DNA from 4 places in the Alkalihalobacillus sp. MEB130 genome. Region 2 is predicted to be linked to each of the others. Evidence: riboswitches for the same ligand, from Rfam matches in the RefSeq annotation. Region 2 holds a riboswitch; each other region holds the start of a gene.

Region 1 (3,134 bases), on a different contig from region 2:
AAAATCAATGCCTTCATCCTTTAGCATTTTTTTCACATAGGTACACTCGACACAGCCATCCGTTGAATAGACAATTACTTGTTTACTCATTCAGCAACTGCCTCCTTAATTGCTTGTGTTGTTATTTTCCAATGTGACGTATTCCAACGAACCTTTCCATCTTCAAGTAAGAAAATTTGAGGTGATTCGTGCTTAATTCCAAACTGTTCTGCAATTTGATTAGAAATTGGTCGATCTTCAATTACTAACACAATGGCTGCCGATATGTTTGTCTCTTTCACATAAGCCTGAAATTCTTCATGAGCTTTTGCGCTTATTGGACAGGTTGTACTATGTTTAAAAAGTAAGTGTTTTCCTGATTGTTGTACAAACTGATTCATCTCTTCAATGCTTGTTAGTTGTTTCATCGTAAAGTAACACCATCCTATTGTTGAATACTTTTCAATTACATTACCACAATCAGGAAGAAATGACTATGAAAACGATTGTTTCTTTTTCTTATTAGAATTATTTGATAAAAGCTTTTCTTTTTTATTCATCTCAGGTAAAATTAAGGAAAGCGCTTACTCAAAAAATAAATTTATACTAAATAGGTGATAACATGAAACGAACGCAACCATTCTTAATCATTTTTAGTGGGTTATTAGCTTTGTACTCAATTTATCAAATAGTTAACAATTTCATGCAATCTAATATGTTCATTCATATCCTTGCGTCAATATTGTTTGGCACAATCTGTTTAATTGAATATCGTAGCTATAAAAAGAAAAGGAAAATCAGAAATCAGCAACTTGCTCAAGAGCAACATTAGTCATAACAGTAAAAAACAAGAACCAAGGTGAATCTCACCTTGGTTTCTTGTTAACATAGATCAGTATGTACTTTTAAATAGTCTATAGACCCTCAAAATCATCTTCAGACAGATCAAACTCTTTTATCATCTCTTTTATGATTAAATCAATCCCTTTAACTTCACCTAGATTGATTTGTTTTATCTCAATAAGTTTCTCATTATTCAATTGTTCAAACAAAGCATTTTTTTTACATATCAGCCGTTGAACGTAATTTCTAAGATGAGCTTTGTCAATTTGTTCCGACACCATTTACCAACTCCAGAATAGATTACCAACAAAGAGTACATATAGGTAAGCTTATTATAAAACGAATCTATGTAGAAGTCGAATAAAGTAGAAAAATATTATAAAAAAACAAACCGACTCCAATATTAGTAAGAAATTTCTTTCATCTGTTTCAAGTCAATCAGATGTTCACATATTGGAGTAATCTCGGTAACGACATCCTTTTTTATTATCTGTTTTATTTCATTTTTCTTTTGTTTAGCTGCTGTTAATTGAGTAACAGTGGTGAAGAAAATACATGATTGATTTTTTAGTGATTGGTCTTGTCTTGTTGTTGGGTCATGTAAATCAAAAAACAAATCTACTATTTCTGTATAAGATACTTTCCACGGATCAAACCAAATCTCTACAATATCTATGTTTGCCCCTTTTAATTGTCCAACATGAACATTTTCAATCCCACGAATAACTGTATAAAAAGGTTTTTTACTAAAAAATTCACTTGCTCCAAACACTGCTCTTTCCATAATTTGCTCGCTCCTTTGAGCGATAAGCCTTCTATTCATCAAAAAACCTCTCTTTGTATGAAAAGAGAGGTTAAAATGATTTTATCCATCCTCTCATCTTTCAAAGGTTAAAACCTTTGCAGGAATTAGCACCGTTTAAGTCTAAAATCGACTTAATGGTTGCCGGGTGTCATAGGGCCTGGTCCCTCTACCACTCTGAATAAGAAGTTTATCGCTATTTAATTATTTTTTTTAATCATGTAATTGTTATTAATAATAACAATTCCTTATCTGAAATTCAAGTACTTTTTTAAAAATTCGATTTTTTCAACAAAATACACATGAAATCATGGAGGTATCTAAGGGGCCATTTACTTTCTTGGCGTTGTTTTCTCTTCCCAATGCGCTAAATTATTAGCATCTTGCTAAACCTTCGCAGGAGATCATAAACCCAACTTTTTCTATTCGGTGTTTTCTTGTAGTGTTTTTATCAGTTCTTCGAAATTATCATTAAACCTGCCTATTTCATAATCATAGAAACCAGTGTTTACATGATTCCTAGAAGATTCTCTAATAGCACTTGATATATTCAAGGAAGCATACACTATACAAAAACTTAAAAGTACAATTGCACCCGTCATCGATAATTTTGGTTTCTTCGTTTCCAAGTAGGTCCCTCCTAAAGACGTTCAATCTTGTTTTCTTTTAGTTTACCACCAATAACTAACAATTTGTTCCAGTATCTTAATAGTAGATTAAGTAAAACAATGAAATCACTGATATAATAGCATTCTTGCTGTTACTGGAAAGTGATCTGAAGCATCACTTTTAACCACACTTACTTCATCTACGGCAAAATCAGAGCTATGGAAAATATAGTCAATTTGCCAATCTTCACTATAATACGTTTGAAAAGGTATGCCTTTATTGCTTTTGATTAATCGGTCATTCCAAATGTGATATTCTTGTTGACTCGGTACGGAATTTAAATCTCCCGTTAAAACAATTGGCCCATCAATCGTTTTTATTTTATTATTGATTTCTTCAATAGCTCTTGAGCGCTCTTCTCTGTTTAGTCCTAAATGGGTGTTGATGATATGAATGGTATGAGTGTCCGATATTTGAAGCTCTACAAAGATCGCTGTTCTCGTTTCTATACGGTTCGAAAATGTGAGTGTTTGTTCGTTTATAATAGGAAACGTAGTTAAGATAGCATTCCCATAGTAAAGGCCAGGATAGGCTAAGGAAGGAGAAAAATAGGCGTTCATGTTAAGTTCTTTCGCAATCACATTCACTTGGTCAATGAAATTGGATCGCAAGCTATTCCTTTCAACTTCTTGTAAACTGATAATATCCGAATCTAAAGATTGAAGGGTTTCGATTGTTCTATTAATATCTACTCTATTATCTTGTCCCTTCCCATACTGTATATTATAAGATGTAACCGCTATCAAAAAATCTTCTTCTAAAAAAAGCTTGTTATTATGTACTGATATAAGTGTTTCCTCTTTATTCAATTGATGATAGTAATGTACACAAAAAATAAAAA
Region 2 (3,134 bases):
TTTCCTGAACTTTGGTGGTTCGTTTTGTTTCAGGAACCATAATCCCTTTTGCTTCCTGAACTTTGGTGGTTCGTTTTGTTTTGGGAACCATAATCCCTTTTGCTTCCTGAACTTTCGCAAGTCCTCTCGTTTTGGGAATCATAATCCCTTTTGCTTCCTAAAACTTTGGTGGTTCCTCTCGTTTCGGGAACCATAATCCCTTTTGCTTCCTGAACTTTCGCGGTTCCTCTCGTTTCGGGAATCATAATCCCTTTTGCTTCCTAAAACTTTGGTGGTTTCTCTCGTTTCGGGAATCATAATCCCTTTTGCTTCCTGAACTTTCGCGAGTCCTCTCTTTTCGGGAATCAACTTCCCTTTTGCTTCCTGAACTATCGCGGTTCCTCTCTTTTCGGGAACCATAATCCCTTTTGCTTCCAGAACTTTCGCGGTTCCTCTCTTTTCGGGAACCATAATCCCTTTTGCTTCCTGAACTTTCGTGGTTCCTCTCGTTTCGGGAACCATAATCCCTTTTGCTTCCTGAACTTTCGCAGTTCCTCTCTTTTCGGGAATCATAATCCCTTTTGCTTCCTGAAACTTTGGTGGTTCCTCTCGTTTCGGGAACCATAATCCCCTTTGCTTCCTGAACTATCGCGGGTCCTCTCTTTTCGGGAACCATAATCCCCTTTGCTTCCTGAACTTTGGCGATTCCACTTAATTTAAGAATCCCACCAACTACCATCATCAAAAACAAGCAAAAAAGAAAAAGATCGCCTCACAAGGAGTCGATCTCTAAGCATTTATTATATTCCTGCTTGCTCTTTCAAAGCAGCTACTTTATCTGTTTGTTCCCAAGGTAGTTCTACGTCTGTACGACCAAAATGTCCATATGCCGCTGTTTGCTTGTAGATCGGACGACGCAAATCAAGCATTTTAATAATTCCTGCTGGGCGAAGATCGAAGTTATTACGAACGAGCGTAACTAATGCTTCCTCTGACACTTTCCCTGTCCCAAATGTATCAATAGAAATGGAAACAGGTTGAGCCACTCCAATCGCATAAGCAAGTTGAACTTCACATTTATCAGCTAGACCAGCAGCAACGATATTTTTAGCAACATAACGAGCTGCATATGCTCCAGAACGATCTACTTTTGTTGCGTCTTTTCCGGAGAAAGCTCCTCCACCGTGACGCGCGTAACCACCGTATGTATCAACGATGATCTTACGTCCAGTTAAACCAGCGTCACCTTGAGGACCACCGATGACGAAACGTCCTGTTGGATTGATAAAGTATTTCGTTTCCTCATCAATTAATTCTTGTGGAACGACCGGGTTAATAACGTATTCTTTTAGGTTACGTTGAATTTGTTCAAGTGTAACTTCTGGATGATGTTGAGTAGAAATAACAATCGTATCAATACGTGCTGGTTTTCCATTTTCATCATATTCCACAGTTACTTGTGTTTTCCCATCCGGACGAAGGTAAGGAAGGATTTCATCTTTTCGAACTTCTGTTAAACGACGAGCGATTTTGTGGCTTAATGATATAGGAAGAGGCATTAATTCCTTCGTTTCATTGTTCGCATACCCAAACATTAACCCTTGATCTCCCGCACCAATTGCTTCAATTTCTTCATCTGTCATTTGACCTTCACGAGCTTCTAGTGCTTTATCTACACCTTGAGCAATATCAGCAGACTGCTCATCAATCGATGTTAGAACCGCGCATGTTTCATAATCAAAGCCGTACTTTGCTCGGGTATAGCCAATTCCTTTGATTGTTTCACGAACAATTTTGGGGATATCGACATATGTACTCGTTGTAATTTCACCCGCTACTAACACTAATCCAGTCGTAACGGATGTTTCGCAAGCGACACGTGCATTCGGATCATTTGTTAAAATCGCATCAAGGATCGCATCAGAAATTTGATCACAAATTTTGTCTGGATGCCCTTCTGTTACTGATTCTGACGTAAACAAACGTCTACTTCTTACTTCTGCCATTATTAATTTCCTCCTTTAAACACTGCTGTCCTTAGCATGTGTTTTTCTTTGAGACGGCACTCATGCCCCCACCGAATGGGAAATACCTACCTGTAAAGACGTATAAACGATAAAAAAACCCTTTCCAAAATAGAGGAAAAGGGTTGAGTGTTTACCTTTAGCCTCTTATCGTCCAAGACATCATGTCTTGCAGGTTAGCACCTTTTCACTCATGGCTTTAGAGTGTTGGTTGCTGGGCTTCTTCGGGCCTGTCCCTCCGCCTACTCAGGATAAGAGTATCCGTTCGACGCATATCATATCGCACATGCTTGTATACTGTCAACATATACGACCTATCTATAATTAGGGCAACACCTAGAAGAGCTACCTTTTCAACTTTTTTATTTGTTTTTATTGTGCTCCAATAAGCAAATACTATGCTAGCAAGAACATAACAATCAACCCCTATTTCATAAAAAGCAGCAAATCAGAAAAGGACACCGAAAAGGCACACGCCCCTCAGTGCCCGCATAGCCCCTTTCTAATAAGGAGTATCATCTCTTCTTTCTTGTCTATCTTGACGTTCTTCATTCTGCGTCAGTCGCTGTCGTCTATCTTCTTGTTCTCTTTCTATTTCCTGTTCTCTCCGAAATTCCTCTCTTAATTGCATTCGCATCAATTCATTTTCATTATCTCGAGGTTTCACTTGGCTATATACCCCACTTGCCGTTAAGCCAATTATTAGCGCCATAAGGACTTGCTCTCCCCACTCTCTTGGGATAAACCAAAGTATCCCCGCTATCCCAATTGCTAAAAGGGCACGGTACTGCTTTTCAACCCCAAATGCATTGCCAATCACCGTTACAAGTGCTGCTACGACTGCTGAAACCGTAGCCAGGTCCATCATGGAAACTTCTTGCAAGCAGAACGCCTCCTTTTTCTCTTTTACCTATATCCTATGCCGCCCAATTTTGTTTAGGAACCTTTTCAACTTGTCTATTCCATAAAAGAAAAGACACATTTTCAAGAAAATGTATCACAATTGAAAAAAATCATTAATAGTATAGACTATTAAAGTTAATGTGTTATACTAATAAACAAGTTTAGTAGTAAATGGTAATTAAAAACATATAGAAAGGGTTTTGCGACAATGAACACAATTAGTCTACA
Region 3 (3,134 bases), on a different contig from region 2:
ATGGGATTTCTATACTTACATACGAACCGAGGCGTTCGTACGTACTATATAAAGGAAGATGCCTACTCATTAGTTACAGCTTATAAAAAATTAAAATCAGAACGCCCCGAATTGCGCTGAATGCACCGTTTTTAAACGATTTCGGGTAGAAACATCACCAAAGATTGGATAAGTTACAAAAGGAGAAGCTTCCGTACCTTCCATAATCCAGCCTTCTCCTTCATGATGAGAAAACGTATCTACAATCGCAATCTCGTTTTGCTTTGCCCAATTTAGTGCTTCGTCTCTTTCAGAATGATCTAGGAAGATAAACATGTAAGTATACGTCTCTTCTACCTGCTTTTCTACAGAACCAAGCCCCCTCTTAGTATTGTAAGATCGTTCATGAAAGAGAAAATCTTCTACCATACTATTGGCGGTTGCTTCCTTTCCAGCTCCTGGGCCAATAAAAAGCAGTTTGTCAATCGAGCTCCCTTCAATGGCAATCCCATTTGTTACTCCCCTTACATTTGCTAATGGTTCGGTCTGTGTCAAAAAGGCAGGTGTTACTTGACCACTCACCTTCGACTCGGCTTTCCAAGCTTCCGCAATGAGTTTAATTTTAAAACCAAGGCGCTCTCCTACTTCCACATGCCAATCTTTTATCTCAGACACTCCTTTTCTTGGAAACTCATCAGCTACTGGCCATTTCCCAAAACATAATCGACTCAAAATCCGAATTTTATACCAAGCATCATATCCCTCCAGATCATCCGTAGGGTCAGCCTCAGCATATCCTAACTCCTGTGCTTCCAATAGAACATCAGCGAACCCACGATGCTTCTCAATCATCTCGGTTAACATATAATTTGTTGTTCCATTTAATATTCCTGAAATTCTAGAAATAGACGTAGTTGCAAGCGTTCCTTTCAAATTATTAATAATCGGTATGCCTCCAGCTACTGCCGCTTCATATCCATAATAAGTTGATTGTTTTTCCGCAATTTCCTCAAGCAATTGTCCTTTTTCAGCAATCAACTTCTTATTGGCACTAATAACTGGTACACCCTTGGATAACCATTCAGCTGTATATGTAAAGGCTGGCTCTACTCCTCCTATTGCTTCAAACACAATGTCGAACTGAGCTGCATTAGTAAATTCATCCCAATCAGTTGTAACAAAGGCATCTACATCTACTACTCTTTTTTTCTGCCTATCTTTTACCAAAATGGCTGCTACTTCAATATTCTTACCTAGTAACTGTTTTATTTCGTCTTTTGATTGAACCAATCGTTCATATACGCCACTGCCTACTGTTCCAAATCCTATTAAACCTAATTTTAATGACATCTTTGTCATCTCTCCTCTCCCAAATAAAAAAACCTCTCCTGATAAGGAAAGGTTTTTGTGCCTTCACTTATCTGTCAGAATAAATCATTATTCTGCTGAATGTAGCACCTTTTTTTGCATGGCTTGCAAAACGGTTGCCGGGCTTCGTTGGGTCAGTTCCCTCCACCACTCTGGATAAGTTTGAATTATCAAACGTTCATATTCTATTATCGTGATTATACGTTACGATCATTGTAGTGTCAATCTTTTATACGTTCACTTTTTCCGATTTCTTTCCAATAATGGATAAATTTAAATCGATTAATTGTTCCACGCTTACTTCTCCAGGTGCATTCGTCATTAGATCACTTGCACTAGCTGTTTTAGGGAAAGCAATCGTATCACGTAAATTCGTACGACCAGCTAATAACATAATTAAGCGGTCTAACCCTAATGCAATTCCTCCATGTGGTGGAGTTCCATATTCAAACGCTTCTAACAGGAAGCCAAATTGTTCACGTGCTTCTTCTTCAGAGAAACCAAGTGCCTTAAACATTTGCTCTTGAATATCACTTTGATAAATACGCTGTGATCCTCCACCAAGCTCATAGCCATTTAAGACCAGATCATATGCATTAGCACGCACACTAGCTGGATCTGTAGCAAGAAGAGCCATATCTTCTTTGACTGGGCTAGTGAACGGATGATGCAAGGCAACATAACGTTTCGCATCTTCATCGTATTCAACTAGTGGGAAATCCACGACCCACAGGAAATTAAACTGATTTTGATCAATTAGGTCAAATTGCTTTCCAAATCTTAAGCGAAGAGCACCAAGGCTATCAAACACAACCTGTTTCTTATCCGCACCGAAGAATAATAAGTCACCGACTTCAGCATCAAGAGCTTCTTTTAATGAAGTGGCAATGTCACCGTCGAAGAATTTAGCAATCGGTCCTTTAAGCCCTTCTTCTTCTACTTTTAACCAAGCTAAGCCTTTTGCACCGTATTGCTTAACAAAATCGGTTAGCGCGTCGATTTCTTTACGTGAAAGTTTATCGGCTCCTCCTTTTAAGTTTAATCCTTTTACAGTACCACCACTTGCAAGAGCACTTTGGAATACTTTAAACTCTGAGTCTTTCACCACATCAGACAATTCAATTAGCTCCATCCCAAAACGAAGGTCTGGCTTATCTGATCCAAAACGATTCATTGCTTCATCATAAGTTAAGCGAGGAAATGGCAACGAAACGTCTAGCCCTTTCACTTCTTTCATGACTTTCGCCATCATTTTTTCCGTCATAGCTAATAAGTCTTCTTTGTCCATAAATGATGTTTCAATATCGACTTGTGTAAATTCTGGCTGACGGTCTGCTCGCAAGTCCTCATCGCGGAAACAACGAACAATTTGATAATATCTTTCAAATCCAGACACCATTAATAATTGTTTAAATAACTGTGGTGACTGTGGCAAAGCGTAAAATTCTCCATGATGAACACGGCTTGGTACTAGATAATCACGTGCTCCTTCTGGTGTACTTTTTGTTAACATTGGAGTTTCGATCTCCATAAATGTTTCTTCATCTAAGAAGTCACGAATTAACTTTGTCGTACGGTGACGAAGCTTGAATGTTTCTTGCATATCTGGACGGCGAAGGTCCAAGTAACGATATTTTAAACGAACATCTTCAGATGCGTCTGTATCTGCTTCTATTTGAAATGGAAGTGATTTTGAAGCATTTAAGATGCTCAATTTATGAACATGAACTTCAATTGAACCAGTTGCCAGTTTATCATTTACTGTTTTCGGATCTCTCGCAACTACT
Region 4 (3,134 bases), on a different contig from region 2:
TTGCCTCTCACCTTAATGGCTCTGTTAGTTAGTATTGCAACTTTCATTGCCGTTTATCTCATTTTCTGGTCTAGTTACTATTATTACTTTAAATGGCAAGAAAAAGAAATGAACGGTTCAGTGAAATAATGATTTGTATTCTAAACATAGAACTCTAGCTAATTCCAAGAGCCCACTTTCAATAATTGTGGATACGTTGTTAAAACAACTTCAAACGCTTAAATTTTAAATTAGAAGCGAACAGTTATGACACTGTTCGCTTCTGTATACGCTTATTTTAAGAATGTGGGTAACTTGTCAATAGTAAATCGTTGTCTCTTTTGTTAAACAGATTTTTAATAGTTCCTTGTATAGAGTATATAATGAAGAAATGGTAATATATTCTAAGGGGAAGACCATAGCTGTATGAAAAAGGGGGATTCACAATCGACTATATAATATTTGCGCTATTTACTATAACGGGCACTTGTTTATTAATTGGTACAACAAAGCAAGAAAAAAAATGGCTTGGAGGCATCGGTGGGGTGATGCTGGTTGTTTTTATCGGTGTGAGTCAACTAATAAAGCTACAATCAGGTTTTTTTGAAAGTCGAACGACAGAAACATCAGAGGCAGTAGGACAATGGGTAGTACCTTGCTTCGTCATTTTAGCAATCTATTTACTTGGGCTAATAAATTATCGATTGATTAAAGTAGCATTAAAGCAACAAAGCTGGGTCAAATGGGGAGTTATCGCACTGGATATTTTATTAAGTCTTATCTACTTATCCGCGGGGGCGTTTGCATTATTTATCGTTACGTTCACCTATTTTCCGTTTGCACCATAAAGGTGAGGGTAGACATGCGAACCTAGTTCTAAGCTTGATGTAATACGTGTCTGATGAAGTTCAAAAGATTAGACAGATGTTCTTCTTCACTGTTATAGTTTCAAACTCTTCAGCACCTAAATAAGAAAAGATACAAAGCTGATAATTTAATAATTTTGAATACTAAAACTATATTAATCTAATTTTGTTTGTTGACAATTATTTTTGAGTTATGCTATTATTCTCTCATTGCTACTACTAAAAAACAGCTAATTAAATAATAGACTCTTATCCAGAGTGGCGGAGGGACTGGCCCTACGATGCCCGGCAACCGTTGGATCATATTGATCTAAGAAGGTGCTAAATCCTGCAAAGTATGATGCTTTGAAAGATGAGAGAAGGGAATGTAAAAAACCTTTCTGCTCATCTAGCAGAAAGGTTTTTTACATTAAACGTCAACAACTATATATAATGTTGCAATAAAGTTGAGTATTCTTATAGGGTAAGTATGCTGTAGGGGGAAGGAGAAACGGATGATTTCATTAACAGGTATTAAAAAAGTATTTCAAACTAAAAATGGCCCAGTTACAGCCGTTGATGGAATTAACCTAACTATCAATGAAGGTGAAATCTATGGTGTTATTGGATATAGTGGTGCGGGAAAAAGTACATTAATACGTATGCTGAACATGTTAGAGAGGCCAAGTGAGGGTAACGTTGTGGTTGCCGGAAGAAATCTGTCAGAACTAAAACAACCAGAACTTCGTAAAGCTAGACAGGAAATCGGGATGATTTTTCAGCATTTTAATTTACTTTGGTCTCGAACTGTTAGGCAAAATATTGCGTTTCCACTTGAAATAGCCGGGGTGAAAAAGGCAGAACGAATAAAACGAGTGGATGAATTGATTAAGCTTGTTGGCTTAGAAGGGCGTGAAGAAAGTTATCCTTCTCAACTGAGTGGAGGACAAAAGCAGCGTGTTGGTATTGCACGTGCGTTAGCGAATAACCCAAAGGTTCTTCTCTGTGACGAAGCAACATCGGCATTGGATCCCAAAACAACCGATTCGATTTTGGACTTGCTTGTAGATATTAACAAACGTTTAGGGCTTACTATTATTTTAATTACGCACGAAATGCATGTTATTCGAAAAATTTGCGATCAAGTTGCGGTTATGGAAGCTGGAAAAATTGTTGAACAAGGACCTGTGATAGAAGTATTCCGTAAACCGAAAGAGAAGATGACGAAGGAATTTGTTAAGCAAATTACGGTGACGGATGAAACCGTCGATGCTGTTGAACATATGCTTGCTGATTATCCGAACGGGCATGTGGTGCAGATGACGTTTGTCGGAGAAGAAGCGGAACGTCCATTGATTACTCAGTTGATTAGACAGTTTGATATAGAGGTTAATATCATCCAAGGAAAACTGACAAAAATACAAGATGGTTCGTACGGGACCTTATTTGTTGCTTTAACAGGTGACAAAGATGAAATCACTAAAGCAATTACATTTATCCGCGAAAAAGAAGTGGAAGTAGAGGTGATTGCCCATGCTTGATCAATGGTTTGGAAGAGTAAAGTGGGATCGGTTATGGGACGCCACGCTAGAAACTCTCTATATGACAGGTATTTCTATCGCAGCTACTTTTGTTATTGGCTTAATTCTTGGACTTGTTCTGTATTTAACGAGCAAAGGTAACCTTTATGAAAACAGGTGGATTAATACGATATTCAGTTTAATTGTAAATGTGTTTCGCTCGATTCCATTCATTATCTTAATTGTTTTATTAATCCCATTTACACGTATGTTAGTTGGTTCGATGCTTGGCGCAAATGCCGCGTTACCAGCCTTAATCATTGGTGCGGCTCCTTTTTATGCTCGTATGGTCGAGATGGCGTTAAGAGAAATTGACAAAGGTGTGATTGAAGCTTCGCAAGCAATGGGAGCAACGAAATGGGATATTATTAAAAAAGTGCTTATTCCGGAATCGCTACCAGCACTCATTTCTGGCATAACCGTAACAGCTATATCGTTAGTAAGTTTTACGGCGATGGCCGGTGTAATTGGGGCAGGGGGGCTTGGACACTTTGCATACCTTGAAGGATTTCAACGAAACAATAGTCAAATTACATTAGTTGCAACAGTAGTCATTTTAATTATTGTCTTTCTCATTCAATGGATTGGTGACTACTTTACAAATAAAACAGATAAACGATAACAGGGGGATTTTTATTATGAAAAAGTTTTTACGTTTAATGGGTGTAGCAGCATTATCCGCTTCTCTAGTAGCTTGCGGTACATCAGAAGAAGAAACAACAGAAAATAC

Evidence for each region. A riboswitch is a leader RNA that binds a small molecule or an ion and turns the genes downstream of it on or off. The one in region 2 is predicted to bind S-adenosylmethionine.
Region 1: it holds a riboswitch for S-adenosylmethionine, as region 2 does, so the genes downstream of both, N0O92_RS13535 (peptide-methionine (S)-S-oxide reductase) here and metK (methionine adenosyltransferase) in region 2, are expected to answer to the same signal.
Region 3: it holds a riboswitch for S-adenosylmethionine, as region 2 does, so the genes downstream of both, N0O92_RS15025 (homoserine dehydrogenase) here and metK (methionine adenosyltransferase) in region 2, are expected to answer to the same signal.
Region 4: it holds a riboswitch for S-adenosylmethionine, as region 2 does, so the genes downstream of both, N0O92_RS07850 (methionine ABC transporter ATP-binding protein) here and metK (methionine adenosyltransferase) in region 2, are expected to answer to the same signal.

The regions. Positions count from the first base shown of each region.
Region 1 is NZ_JAOANA010000012.1:105,679-108,812, forward strand. It holds gene N0O92_RS13515 (glutaredoxin family protein) at 1-90, opposite strand, end outside; gene ytxJ (bacillithiol system redox-active protein YtxJ) at 87-407, opposite strand; gene N0O92_RS13525 (hypothetical protein) at 602-811, shown strand; gene N0O92_RS13530 (hypothetical protein) at 894-1,103, opposite strand; gene N0O92_RS13535 (peptide-methionine (S)-S-oxide reductase) at 1,226-1,606, opposite strand; SAM riboswitch class I at 1,697-1,812, opposite strand; gene N0O92_RS13540 (hypothetical protein) at 2,047-2,253, opposite strand; gene N0O92_RS13545 (endonuclease/exonuclease/phosphatase family protein) at 2,359-3,134, opposite strand, start outside.
Region 2 is NZ_JAOANA010000003.1:10,574-13,707, reverse strand. It holds gene N0O92_RS03665 (hypothetical protein) at 1-91, opposite strand, end outside; gene N0O92_RS03660 (hypothetical protein) at 242-721, opposite strand; gene metK (methionine adenosyltransferase) at 780-1,985, opposite strand; SAM riboswitch class I at 2,148-2,261, opposite strand; gene N0O92_RS03650 (hypothetical protein) at 2,506-2,886, opposite strand; gene pckA (phosphoenolpyruvate carboxykinase (ATP)) at 3,115-3,134, shown strand, end outside.
Region 3 is NZ_JAOANA010000014.1:100,726-103,859, forward strand. It holds gene N0O92_RS15020 (hypothetical protein) at 1-120, shown strand, start outside; gene N0O92_RS15025 (homoserine dehydrogenase) at 97-1,329, opposite strand; SAM riboswitch class I at 1,394-1,510, opposite strand; gene aspS (aspartate--tRNA ligase) at 1,577-3,134, opposite strand, start outside.
Region 4 is NZ_JAOANA010000006.1:23,455-26,588, forward strand. It holds gene N0O92_RS07840 (DUF3021 domain-containing protein) at 1-129, shown strand, start outside; gene N0O92_RS07845 (hypothetical protein) at 525-827, shown strand; SAM riboswitch class I at 1,092-1,204, shown strand; gene N0O92_RS07850 (methionine ABC transporter ATP-binding protein) at 1,340-2,365, shown strand; gene N0O92_RS07855 (methionine ABC transporter permease) at 2,358-3,026, shown strand; gene N0O92_RS07860 (MetQ/NlpA family ABC transporter substrate-binding protein) at 3,043-3,134, shown strand, end outside.